Regions from separate parts of the Solibacillus sp. FSL W7-1436 genome, predicted to be linked through region 1. Evidence: a T-box and tRNA genes for the amino acid it is inferred to sense, from the RefSeq annotation. Region 1 holds a T-box; the other holds one or more tRNA genes.

The links. The T-box of region 1 lies ahead of tyrS (tyrosine--tRNA ligase). A T-box ahead of a tRNA ligase gene usually reads a tRNA of that ligase, here a tRNA-Tyr.
Region 2: it encodes a tRNA-Tyr, which carries the amino acid that the T-box ahead of tyrS (tyrosine--tRNA ligase) is inferred to sense. The anticodon was not compared.

The regions. Positions count from the first base shown of each region.
Region 1 is NZ_JBBOWV010000001.1:290,156-295,626, reverse strand. It holds gene MKX73_RS01395 (transglycosylase domain-containing protein) at 1-1,796, opposite strand, end outside; T-box leader at 1,899-2,106, shown strand; gene tyrS (tyrosine--tRNA ligase) at 2,180-3,451, shown strand; gene MKX73_RS01385 (PstS family phosphate ABC transporter substrate-binding protein) at 3,545-4,717, shown strand; gene MKX73_RS01380 (YIP1 family protein) at 4,815-5,426, shown strand.
Region 2 is NZ_JBBOWV010000001.1:1,208,469-1,213,939, reverse strand. It holds rRNA gene rrf (5S ribosomal RNA) at 1-15, shown strand, start outside; gene MKX73_RS06110 (FusB/FusC family EF-G-binding protein) at 293-925, shown strand; gene MKX73_RS06105 (alpha/beta fold hydrolase) at 1,022-2,311, shown strand; tRNA gene MKX73_RS06100 (tRNA-Asn) at 2,472-2,547, shown strand; tRNA gene MKX73_RS06095 (tRNA-Glu) at 2,679-2,753, shown strand; tRNA gene MKX73_RS06090 (tRNA-Val) at 2,799-2,874, shown strand; tRNA gene MKX73_RS06085 (tRNA-Tyr) at 2,905-2,988, shown strand; tRNA gene MKX73_RS06080 (tRNA-Gln) at 3,002-3,076, shown strand; tRNA gene MKX73_RS06075 (tRNA-Lys) at 3,094-3,166, shown strand; gene rocF (arginase) at 3,360-4,265, shown strand; gene sigW (RNA polymerase sigma factor SigW) at 4,416-4,979, shown strand; gene MKX73_RS06060 (anti-sigma factor family protein) at 4,993-5,471, shown strand, end outside.

The DNA of each region.
Region 1 (5,471 bases):
ACTTTATGTTCGTAGATAATATTGCCGTCCAGATCTTCAATGCGGTCAATCATATAGGCATCGATAAATTGCCCGCTATTGGCAAATGTTGCATAGGCATTAGTATTTTCTTCAACTGAAGCACCAATATCCAAAGCTCCAAGAACTGTAGAAAGGTTTACATAGTCCTTCTTGTCTAGCTTGGAGAAGCCCATTTTTTCCAAATAGGTTGCCGGACTGCGGTCTAAAATTGAATCATATAAACGAAGAACGGCTAAGTTTTGTGATGAAGCAACTGCCTGGCGTGCCGGTATAATTCCTAATTCCTGATTCGGGTTATAGTTTACAGGGTCATAACCGTCAGATGGACGTACAAATTTCACATCGACAACAGGGCTTCCTGCTCCGATAACACCATAATCGAGTGCCGGTGCATAGGCAAGTAACGGTTTCATTGTTGAACCGTTTGAACGGAATGCATTTGTTGCGTGATTTACTTGTGTAATATTATGATCGCGTCCGCCGACGAAACTTAAAATGCGGCCCGTACTATTTTCAATCACGATACTTCCTGTTTGTACAGGAACATCCACTTCAATTTCTTCGCCTGTTTCAGGATCTTTTTCTTTTTTCTTGTATGTTTGCCCGTATAAAGTGAATTCTTCCGTCACTTTTTTCATGGCATCATACATATCTTTATTGATCGTTGAGTAAATTCGGTAACCGCCGGAACGTATTGTACGATCGGCCATTATCGTATACTTTTCTTTTAAGTTCTCTTCTTCTTTTAAACGGTCCGGATCAATACCGTCTTTTTCCGCAAGTATTTTCGCGAAAATCTCTTTTGAACGCAACTCAAGTTCAGCTGTTAACCAAGGATATTTTTCTTCCGGACGCATTTCATACCCTTTGAAGTCTTTCGTAACATCGTACGCAATGGCTTCGTTATATTCTTTCTCGGTAATATAGCCCGCTTCCTGCATACGGTAAAGAACCGTTTTCATACGGTCAATACCTGGCTGTATTCCTTCCGCACTTTTTTGCTCACCTTTATTTGTAAAAGGCGTGTAGGTGAAAGGTGCCTGGGGAATACCGGCAATATAGGCTGCCTGCGGTAAATTTAATTTAGATGCAGAAACACCGAAAATTCCTTGTGCAGCCGTCTCGATACCGGCAATATTACGACCTGAAGAATTTCGGCCATACGGGATAATATTTAAATATGCTTCGAGTATTTCTTCTTTTGTCATAAAATGTTCCAAACGATAAGCTAGTAAAATTTCCTTTGCTTTACGTTCATATGAAACTTCATTCGTTAATATTTGGTTTTTAATTAATTGCTGAGTAAGGGTAGAGCCACCTGTCTGTGTAGACGAGTTGGATACATCTTGAAGTAAACCACGTAATACAGCTTTTGGCACAATACCCGTATGCTCACGGAAATATTCATCCTCTGTAGCAAGAACAGCATTAATTAAGGATGGGGATATATTGGCAAGCGATGTTTCACGTCGGTCTAAATCTGTTCGAATCTTTCCTATGTAAATATCGTCCGCAAAATAAAGTTCACTTGTTTCTTCATAATTGAAAATTTGCTCACGCATTTCTTCTTTCGATCGCAAAGGTTCATCCTTTGTTAATGATGCGAAGTAACCTGCGCCTACACCTCCGACAAATAATAGTGTCGTGGCTATAAAAATAATCGCCAGCAATGTTAAATTCCAGAATACACCGCTGCCAATTCGGACATAGCGCAATCTTTCTGAAGAAGCAAGGATTTCGATTTTTTTATTCAATTTTTCGAGCCATTTTCTCACATCATCGACCTCCTAAAATCTTGTTTATTATAGCATATTTGAGATATAAACGAATATAAATATTGACATCAACCATTTTCTAGGTAGAATAGGAAATATAAATTTCAGGCAACGAAGAGTTTGCAGTAATAAATGTGTTCCCTGCATAGAGAGCTAGCGGTTGGTGAAAGCTAGACATAGCGCATTTATGAATTACGTACTTGGAGCCTGAACGGATCGTCACGTTATAGACGCTTAAAGTGGAAGAAAGAGTTTTAATTTTCTTCAAGCCGGGTGGTACCGCGTTAAATAAAAATTTAACGTCCCTGCATGCATTTGCGTGTAGGGACTTTTCTATTTTCCTTACAAGTAAATGACGCATCATGTAAAAGGAGAGAAAACAAATGACAAACGAATTACTGCAAGATTTGGAATGGCGCGGATTGTTATACCAGCAAACTGACGCAGAAGGTATGGAAAAGCTTTTAAACGAGGAAAAGGTTTCCCTATACGTAGGTGTTGACCCGACAGCAGACTCGATGCATATCGGACATATCGTGCCATTGCTTACGTTACGCCGTTTCCAAAAAACCGGCCATACTCCGATTTTATTAGTTGGTGGAGCGACGGGTACAGTAGGGGATCCATCTGGCCGTTCAGAAGAGCGCCAGTTACAGACGATGGACCAGATCGAAAAAAATGTGCAAGGACTTAAAAAGCAAATGGAGCGCTTATTCGACTTTTCGTCGGATGCGGCGAATAATGCTGTTCTTGTTAACAATAATGACTGGGTAGGTCCAATGTCATTAATCGATTTCCTTCGTGACTACGGGAAACTGATCAATGTCAACTACATCTTAAATAAAGATACCGTTGCATCACGCCTGGATTCAGGGATTTCGTTCACTGAATTTGCATACACATTAATCCAAGGTATCGACTTCAATCACCTATATGACCATCACAATGTTCGAATTCAAGTTGGCGGTTCGGATCAGTGGGGCAATATTACAACAGGCTTGGAAATGATTCGTAAAACGCATGATGAAAATGCGAAAGCGTTTGGTATTACAATTCCGCTAGTAACAAAAGCGGATGGTACAAAATTCGGTAAAACGGCGGGAGGCGCTGTATGGCTGGATGCTGCTAAAACATCACCATACGAGTTCTACCAGTTCTGGATCAATACGGCGGATGCCGATGTTGTGAAATACCTGAAAATCTTCACATTCCTGACACGTGAAGAGATTGAAGGTCTGGCAGTAAGTGTAGAAGAAGAGCCGCATTTACGTAAAGCTCAAAAAGCGCTGGCTGAAGAAATGACACGTCTAATCCATGGTGAAGAAGGTCTGGAAGCGGCAGAGCGTATTACAAAAGCATTATTCTCTGGTGATTTGAAAGCATTATCAGTAGAAGAAATGAAAGTAGCCTTTTCTGGTGTACCTTCTGTAGAAGTGGCAAAAGAGGATAAAAATATTGTGGAATTAATCGTGGAAGCTGGAATTTCTTCATCAAAACGCCAAGCACGTGAAGATGTTACGAATGGTGCAATCAGTGTGAACGGTGAAAAAATTACAGATCTTGAATATGTAATCGATTCGAAAGACCGTTTGGAGGATGCTTTTGCAATTATCCGTCGCGGTAAGAAAAAATACCATATGGTGAAATTTGCTTAATTAATTAAAACGTCTTGGGAACGAGTTTTCCAGGACGTTTTTTTAAAGGAATTTCATGTTTCATAAAGAACGTATAGGTTAGGGGTGAAAGTATTGATAAATAAATCGTATTTAGGGAAAATTATCATTTCAATTTTTGTTTTGCTGACTGTTTGCTTTTTTACTTTCATATTGCTATTTTTGGTTGCGTTTAGCGGCAATATTCATTATGTACCGTTAGTAATTTCCGCAGCGGTCATTTTATACATTGGCTATGTGCTTGTGATATTTGATGTTTTCTATAAAAATAGTAAACGTATAAAAATCTTTTGGGGGATCGCAGGAATCGTTTTAGTCGCAAGTTCGGTCCAACCTGTTTATAAATGGTTCGATGATCGAGTGCCTACTGTTGAAGCAGAAGTGGATATTTATCAATATGAACCGTTTACAGATAAAAATAGATTAGTTCAGTTGGATAAGAAACCGACGTTAAAGCTGGATGAACCTTTACCGAAAATCGATGGCGCAACGGCATTGTATCCATTGTATGCCGCCATTACAGAGCATATATATCCGGAAAAAGAATACAATCCGTACCAGAGTGAAGTAATGGTCAACCAGACGCATGAAGCATATACCAATCTGATTTTCGGAAATACAGACATGATATTTGCAGCGGGCCCATCCGATGCGCAAATTAATCAAGCCAAACAACGGGGGATTACACTTCATATGACGCCGATCGGAAAAGAGGCGTTTGTCTTTTTCGTCAACAGTAAAAATAACGTCAGTCGTTTATCGCTTGATCAGATTAAGGGAATCTATGCTGGCGAAATTACAAACTGGTCAGAAGTGGGCGGAAAAGATGATGCAATCCGGGCTTTCCAAAGACCTCAGGACAGCGGATCGCAAACGGCATTACAAAGGCTGATGGGGGATAGAACGTTAATGGAAGCCCCAACGGAGGATGTAGTGACAGGAATGGGCGGAATTATCAATGAAGTGTCTCAATATAAAAATTATAAAAATGCAATCGGCTATACTTTCCGCTACTATTCAAATGAAATGGTGAAAAATAAAGAAATCAAACTTTTGGAAATCGATGGAGTTGCACCGACAAGAGAAACGATTCGCAACGATACGTATCCGATTGCTTCCGAATTTTATATTGTGACAGCAGGCGAGCCGACGGGAAATGTTAAGAAAGTGGTGGATTGGGTGCTTTCGGAAGAAGGACAGGCGTTAGTGGAAAAGGCGGGCTATGTATCTCTTAAATCTGCCGATTAGTAAAAGATTGGTATGCTACTAAAGGAGCAATAACTTTGTATCACCTTAAAAGTATCAGTATAATAGAATGTATACATATTTTTAGGGGGATGTTATTTTGAGTGAGCAACTAACAGGTACAGTCGATGATCGACATGCCATCTTAAGCATTGCTGTTAAACCCCGAGATACTATTCGTTATGTGTTAACAACTAAAAAGTTATCTTATTTCATTTTCGTTGGTATTATCGGTGTGTTTGCTAGCAATTTAATCAGTTTTATCGGGAGTGAATTTACAGGGCAATATACATTGGGGGATATTGTTTATTCAACTTTTCTTTTTAGTCTAATACTGTATTTTCTTTCTACGGTCTTCTCGGCAGGCGTCTTGACACTATCAGCAAAAGCATTCGGTGGTATAGGAAAATTTAAAGAAATGTTCCGCATGATCAGTGTGACAATGATTCCTTATATTTGGATATTGCCGGTTCTGCTTTTCTGGATGCAGTTCGCACCACAGTCATTCTTTAAAATCTCCTATATGGAAACATCACTAGGTGATTTGATTCTGCAATTTGTTTGCGGGACACTGATTATTATCAGCAGTATTTGGACATATGTGATTACGGTGATAGGGATATCAGAAGTGCACCGCATTTCGAAATGGAAAGCATTTTTTGCTTCATTTATAGTAATTGCTGTACTGGGAGCAACATACTTTGTCTTTTAAATACGATATATAATTTCTTACGTATCAAAAAAATGCTGCCGCTAT
Region 2 (5,471 bases), 920 kb from region 1:
AGGACGTCGCTTCGCTCAAAAAGTCGCTGCTGATTTAGTCAGTAGTGGCTTTTTTATATTATTGAAGATTATATATATGCTACTATACAATATAAAGAGTAAACTCATAACACAATAAACCAAAGATGGAGTCTTAAATAATGACTGCCTTCTTTGGTTTTTCTTATATTTGAATGAAATTAATTTGCATGCCTTAAACGAGGATTGCTTTAGTAGTTGACCATTAAAGCAGAAAGAAATACGATTAATGAATGTAAAATGTCTTACAAGGCAAAACATTGGAGGAAGCAACATGACAGCACCATTTTTAACAGTAGTGGACTTACGATTAATTGAGCAACAAGTAAATAAAATATTGAAGGCAAAACTGGCATCAAATGATAAGAAAATTGTAGCGGCTGTACGGGAGCTGGCAATTACAGAGCTAAGAGAAAAACTGACGCATGTAAATGAAGATATTATCAAAGAAGTGGAAACGGTTGAGGATACCGTCGGGGCAGATCTATTTTTCCAAAGCTTAAAGTCATATACTATTCCGTTTAAATCAATTTCCGAGCAAGGATTGCAAAAGCTATTTAAAAAGGATAAAAAGCTGAAGTTGCCTAAACTAGAAGTGATTGATTGGCAAGCAATAAGTTATCTGTCATGGGTTGATAAGGGGACAAACCGCCAATATATTGTACTGGAAAAGGAAGGTCAATATACGGCATTGCGTGGAGTTGTAGATGCCCACAATCCTATTAAAGGTGTCTGTTCGATTTGTAATCAGCACAGTTCAGTTCATTTGTTTACAGCTACAGTAAAGGGCAATAGTGATAATTATACATCTTACAGCAACTACATTTGTGATGATTCACAACTATGTAATCAAAAGGTCAGTGATTATGAAAAACTTCAGGATTTTGTGGCCCGTAATTTAATATGAAAATAAAGTCATCATTATTGATGGCTTTTTATTTTGAAACTTTTCCCTTTTCTAACCGTAAAGGAAATTAAGAATCAAATTGGGGAGGATTGAGCCATGAGAAAAATTGCTTATAGTTTAGCTGTTGTGTTATTGCTGTCAGCCTGTAATAGTGAAAGTACAGATAAGCCAACAGCAGAAAATCAAACGAAGCAGGAGGTTGTGCATATGGAAGAAGCGCTATTAGGAAAGTGGCAAGGGATGATTGAAATTCCGCAGTCTCCACTTGAGATTATTTTAAATTTGGAAGAGTCGAGCGGAAGTATTTCCGTACCAGCACAAGGAATCAGTGATTTTGCATTTGAATCAATTAAGTATAATGAGTCGGAGGTGGCAATCACCATTAATTTGGCCGGATCACTAATTAAAATTGCCGGGACGCTTAAGAATGAAGTAATGGAAGGAACGTTTACGCAAAACGGCCAATCCTTTCCTATTATGTTAAAGCCTTATACAGAAACACCTGTTATGTATAAGGAGCTATTGATTCCTGTTTCCGGCGGAGAGCTTAAAGCAGCGTTGGAAATGCCTGATAAAGCTACGGGAGAACTTGTTATCATCCATGCAGGGTCAGGTCCTACAAATAAAGACGGCAATACAGTAGGTGCTGGTTCGAATAATAGCTTAAAGATGATTGCAGAAAGCTTAGCGGAGGTAGGGATTGCTTCCATTCGTTTCGATAAGCGTGGAGTCGGTGATAATACGGCACTAATTAAAAAAGAAGAGGATTTGACATTCGATGTATATGTAGAGGATGTAAAATCCATTGTAGATTATGCTGAAAAGGATGACCGCTTTAATGAAATTCATTTATTAGGGCACAGTGAAGGTGCATTAATAATGACCATTGCTGCCCAGCAAAATGACGTAGCCTCTCTAATTTCGGTTGCAGGTATCGGCAGACCGGCAGATGAGGTTTTGATGGAACAATTGTCAGCAAGCCTAACCCCGAATCTACTGGCGGAATCGGAAAAAATACTGCAGCAATTAAAAGCGGGTAAAGAGGTGGAAACAGTGCCTGCACAGCTTCAATCATTATTTAGACCATCTGTTCAGCCATATATGATTTCATGGCTTAAATACGATCCCCAGCACGAAATAGGGAATGTTGATGTTCCGGTTATTATTCTTCAAGGGAGAAAAGATATTCAAGTAACCGAAACAGATGCAGAAAACTTATATGCAGCAAATGATCAGGCGATAATACATTATTTCAGTAAGATGAATCATGTGTTAAAAGAAATAGAAGGCGACCGAGAACAAAATATTGCGAGCTATTCCAATCCCGATTTACCACTCGCAAATGGCTTAATCGATGAAATTGTCGAGTTTATAAAGCGGTATTAGAAAACAATAAGTCATTATAATGAGGCATTTCTAATAGAAGAAAAGCATTATAAATAAAATGTTCAAATTATTTCAAAAAACTACTTGTATAAATTTTAAACGTTGCTATAATAATAAATGTACGAAAGATGGCTTGTACATCACTGTATAATAGTAGCGTTCCGAAGTAGCTCAGTTGGTAGAGCATCCGGCTGTTAACCGGCAGGTCGCAGGTTCGAGTCCTGCCTTCGGAGCCATTTTTTTTGCCTTTTTATTATTATAAAATAATCAATAAAACTTTTTTAAAAAAAGTTTTTAAAAAAGGCTTGCACTATATAAAGATTGATGATATTATAAATCTTGTCTTAAAGAGAACAACTTATATAACGGCCCGTTGGTCAAGTGGTTAAGACACCGCCCTTTCACGGCGGTAACACGGGTTCGAATCCCGTACGGGTCACCATTTAAGGCTTCATAAAAAAATAAAGCAGTAACACTTGTTATGTATGGAGGATTAGCTCAGCTGGGAGAGCACCTGCCTTACAAGCAGGGGGTCGGCGGTTCGAGCCCGTCATCCTCCACCATTCAACTTTAACAGTGTTGCATCATTTGTCGGAGGGGTAGCGAAGTGGCTAAACGCGGCGGACTGTAAATCCGCTCCTTAGGGTTCGGCGGTTCGAATCCGTCCCCCTCCACCATCTATAAAATGTTTGGGGTATAGCCAAGCGGTAAGGCAACGGATTTTGATTCCGTCATGCCCTGGTTCGAATCCAGGTACCCCAGCCATTTTTTTTATTTTTTATGAGCCATTAGCTCAGTTGGTAGAGCATCTGACTTTTAATCAGAGGGTCGAAGGTTCGAGTCCTTCATGGCTCACTTTTATTTTATAAACTTAGAAGTGTACTTAAATATCAAAAATAACAATCCTTTACTTATTTATAAGTAAAGGATTTTTTGCATTTAAAGAGGGAAAATCGTTTAGTTACTCGAAATTCTATAGGAGGATGAGCCGAGAATAGAATAGAACAGAAAAGAAAGAATAAACGACAACATGTTAGGGGATGCAGAAATGATGAATCAGAAAATTTCAATCGTAGGGGTACCATGTGACTATGGACAACAACGCCGTGGGGTAGATATGGGCCCGAGTGCCATCCGATATGCAGGTGTGCAGCAGCGTTTGGCCAATCTTGGCTATGAAGTGGAAGATGAAGGAAATATTCAAGTTATTGAAGGGGATGCAGCTGTATCAAAAGATGAAAAGCTGCTTAATCTTGAAGAAGTAATTAAGGTCAATACAGCACTTGCCGAAAAAGTGTATAACGTTGTAAAAAAGGATTACATACCGCTTGTTTTAGGGGGCGATCACAGTATTGCAATTGGTACATTGGCGGGCTTATCGATGAAATATAAAAATCTGGGTGTCATCTGGTTTGATGCCCATGCAGATTTAAATACACCGGAAACAACGCCGTCAGGAAATATTCATGGAATGCCATTAGCAACAAGTATCGGGCTAGGACATGAAAGGCTGACGTCAATTTTACATGCAGATCCTAAAATCAAAGCCGAAAACATAGTTATAATTGGCGGACGTTCCATCGATGAAGGGGAACGGGAGCTAATTAAAGCGCGGGGGATTAAAATATACACAATGCACGAAATCGATCGCCTTGGAATGACATATGTAATGGAAGAAACTCTAAAATATTTTAAGCAGCTGCAAATAGACGGGCTTCATTTATCACTTGATTTGGACGCGTTAGATCCTCTATATACTCCTGGTGTAGGGACACCTGTAGCAGGTGGAATCACTTATCGGGAAAGTCATTTGGCGATGGAAATGATTCAGGAATCCGGACTGATGACATCGGCGGAGTTTGTAGAAGTAAATCCTATATTGGATGAGCGAAATAAAACAGCAGAGCTGGCAGTTGCATTAATCGGCTCTTTATTTGGCGAAACTTTAGTATGATTATTACGAAAAAATTCGATTGGTCGTTACGAAGTTTGTTATAATAAAGGCACATATTTATGGGTGGAAAAAAATTTTTAGAGAAAATGAAACCTTTTAAAAAGCAATCCGTATATATAGAACAGCTGAAAAGGTGGAGAGGAAAGACAAATGGATGCGTTAGTTAATAAAAGAATAAAGCAAGTGCTTAAAGGTGACCAAAACGCATATGCCGACATCGTTAACCTCTACCAGCACAAGCTGTATCAAGTGTGCTATCGAATGCTTGGAAATAAACAGGAAGCAGAAGATATCGCACAAGAGGCATTCATACGTGCCTATATTAATTTACATTCGTATGATCAAAATCGAAAATTTTCAACATGGCTTTACCGAATCGGAACAAATCTCTGCATTGACCGTATTCGTAAAAAGAAGCCCGATTATTATTTAGATGCGGAAGTAGCCGGTACAGAGGGACTGGATATGTATTCTCAAATTGCCGCAGATGAGCAGTTGCCGGAAGAGGCTGTTGAGCAGATGGAACTTCAGGACCGAATACAGTATGAAATCAGCCGCCTTCCCGATAAGTATCGATCGGTCATTGTATTAAAATATATTGAAGAGCTGTCCCTTCAGGAAATAAGCGAAATTTTGGATATGCCTTTAGGTACAGTTAAAACCCGTATTCACCGTGGCCGTGAAGCGTTAAGAAAGCAGTTAAACAATTTGTAGGAGGAAGATACGCATGAAAACGTGTGCATCAGAATTCGTGGATTATATGCACGAATATTTAGATGGTGATATTAGTCGTGAGCATGAACAAATATTGAAGCAGCATTTACAAACATGCCCTGATTGCCAACAACATATGCATGAATTAAGTGACACGGTTGCGTTTATCAAGAGTGCAGCACATATTACTGCCCCTCCGAGCTTTGAGGATCAAGTGATAAGTCGTTTACCGAAACGCAAAAGTTCTGCCGGCATTAAACGTTGGTTCCGTCAGCATCCTGTACTTGTAGCTGCAGCAGTATTCTTTTTATGTATGAGCGCTACATTGCTGGGCAGTTTCCCGAATGATGATCATTTCTATGTGACGAAACAGCCTAATTTAGTTGTTGAAGGACAGACGGTAACAGTACCGGTCGGTGAAGTTGTAAAAGGTGACATCGTTGTGAAAAATGGAGACATTATTGTCGAAGGGGAAGTAGACGGCAATATTAC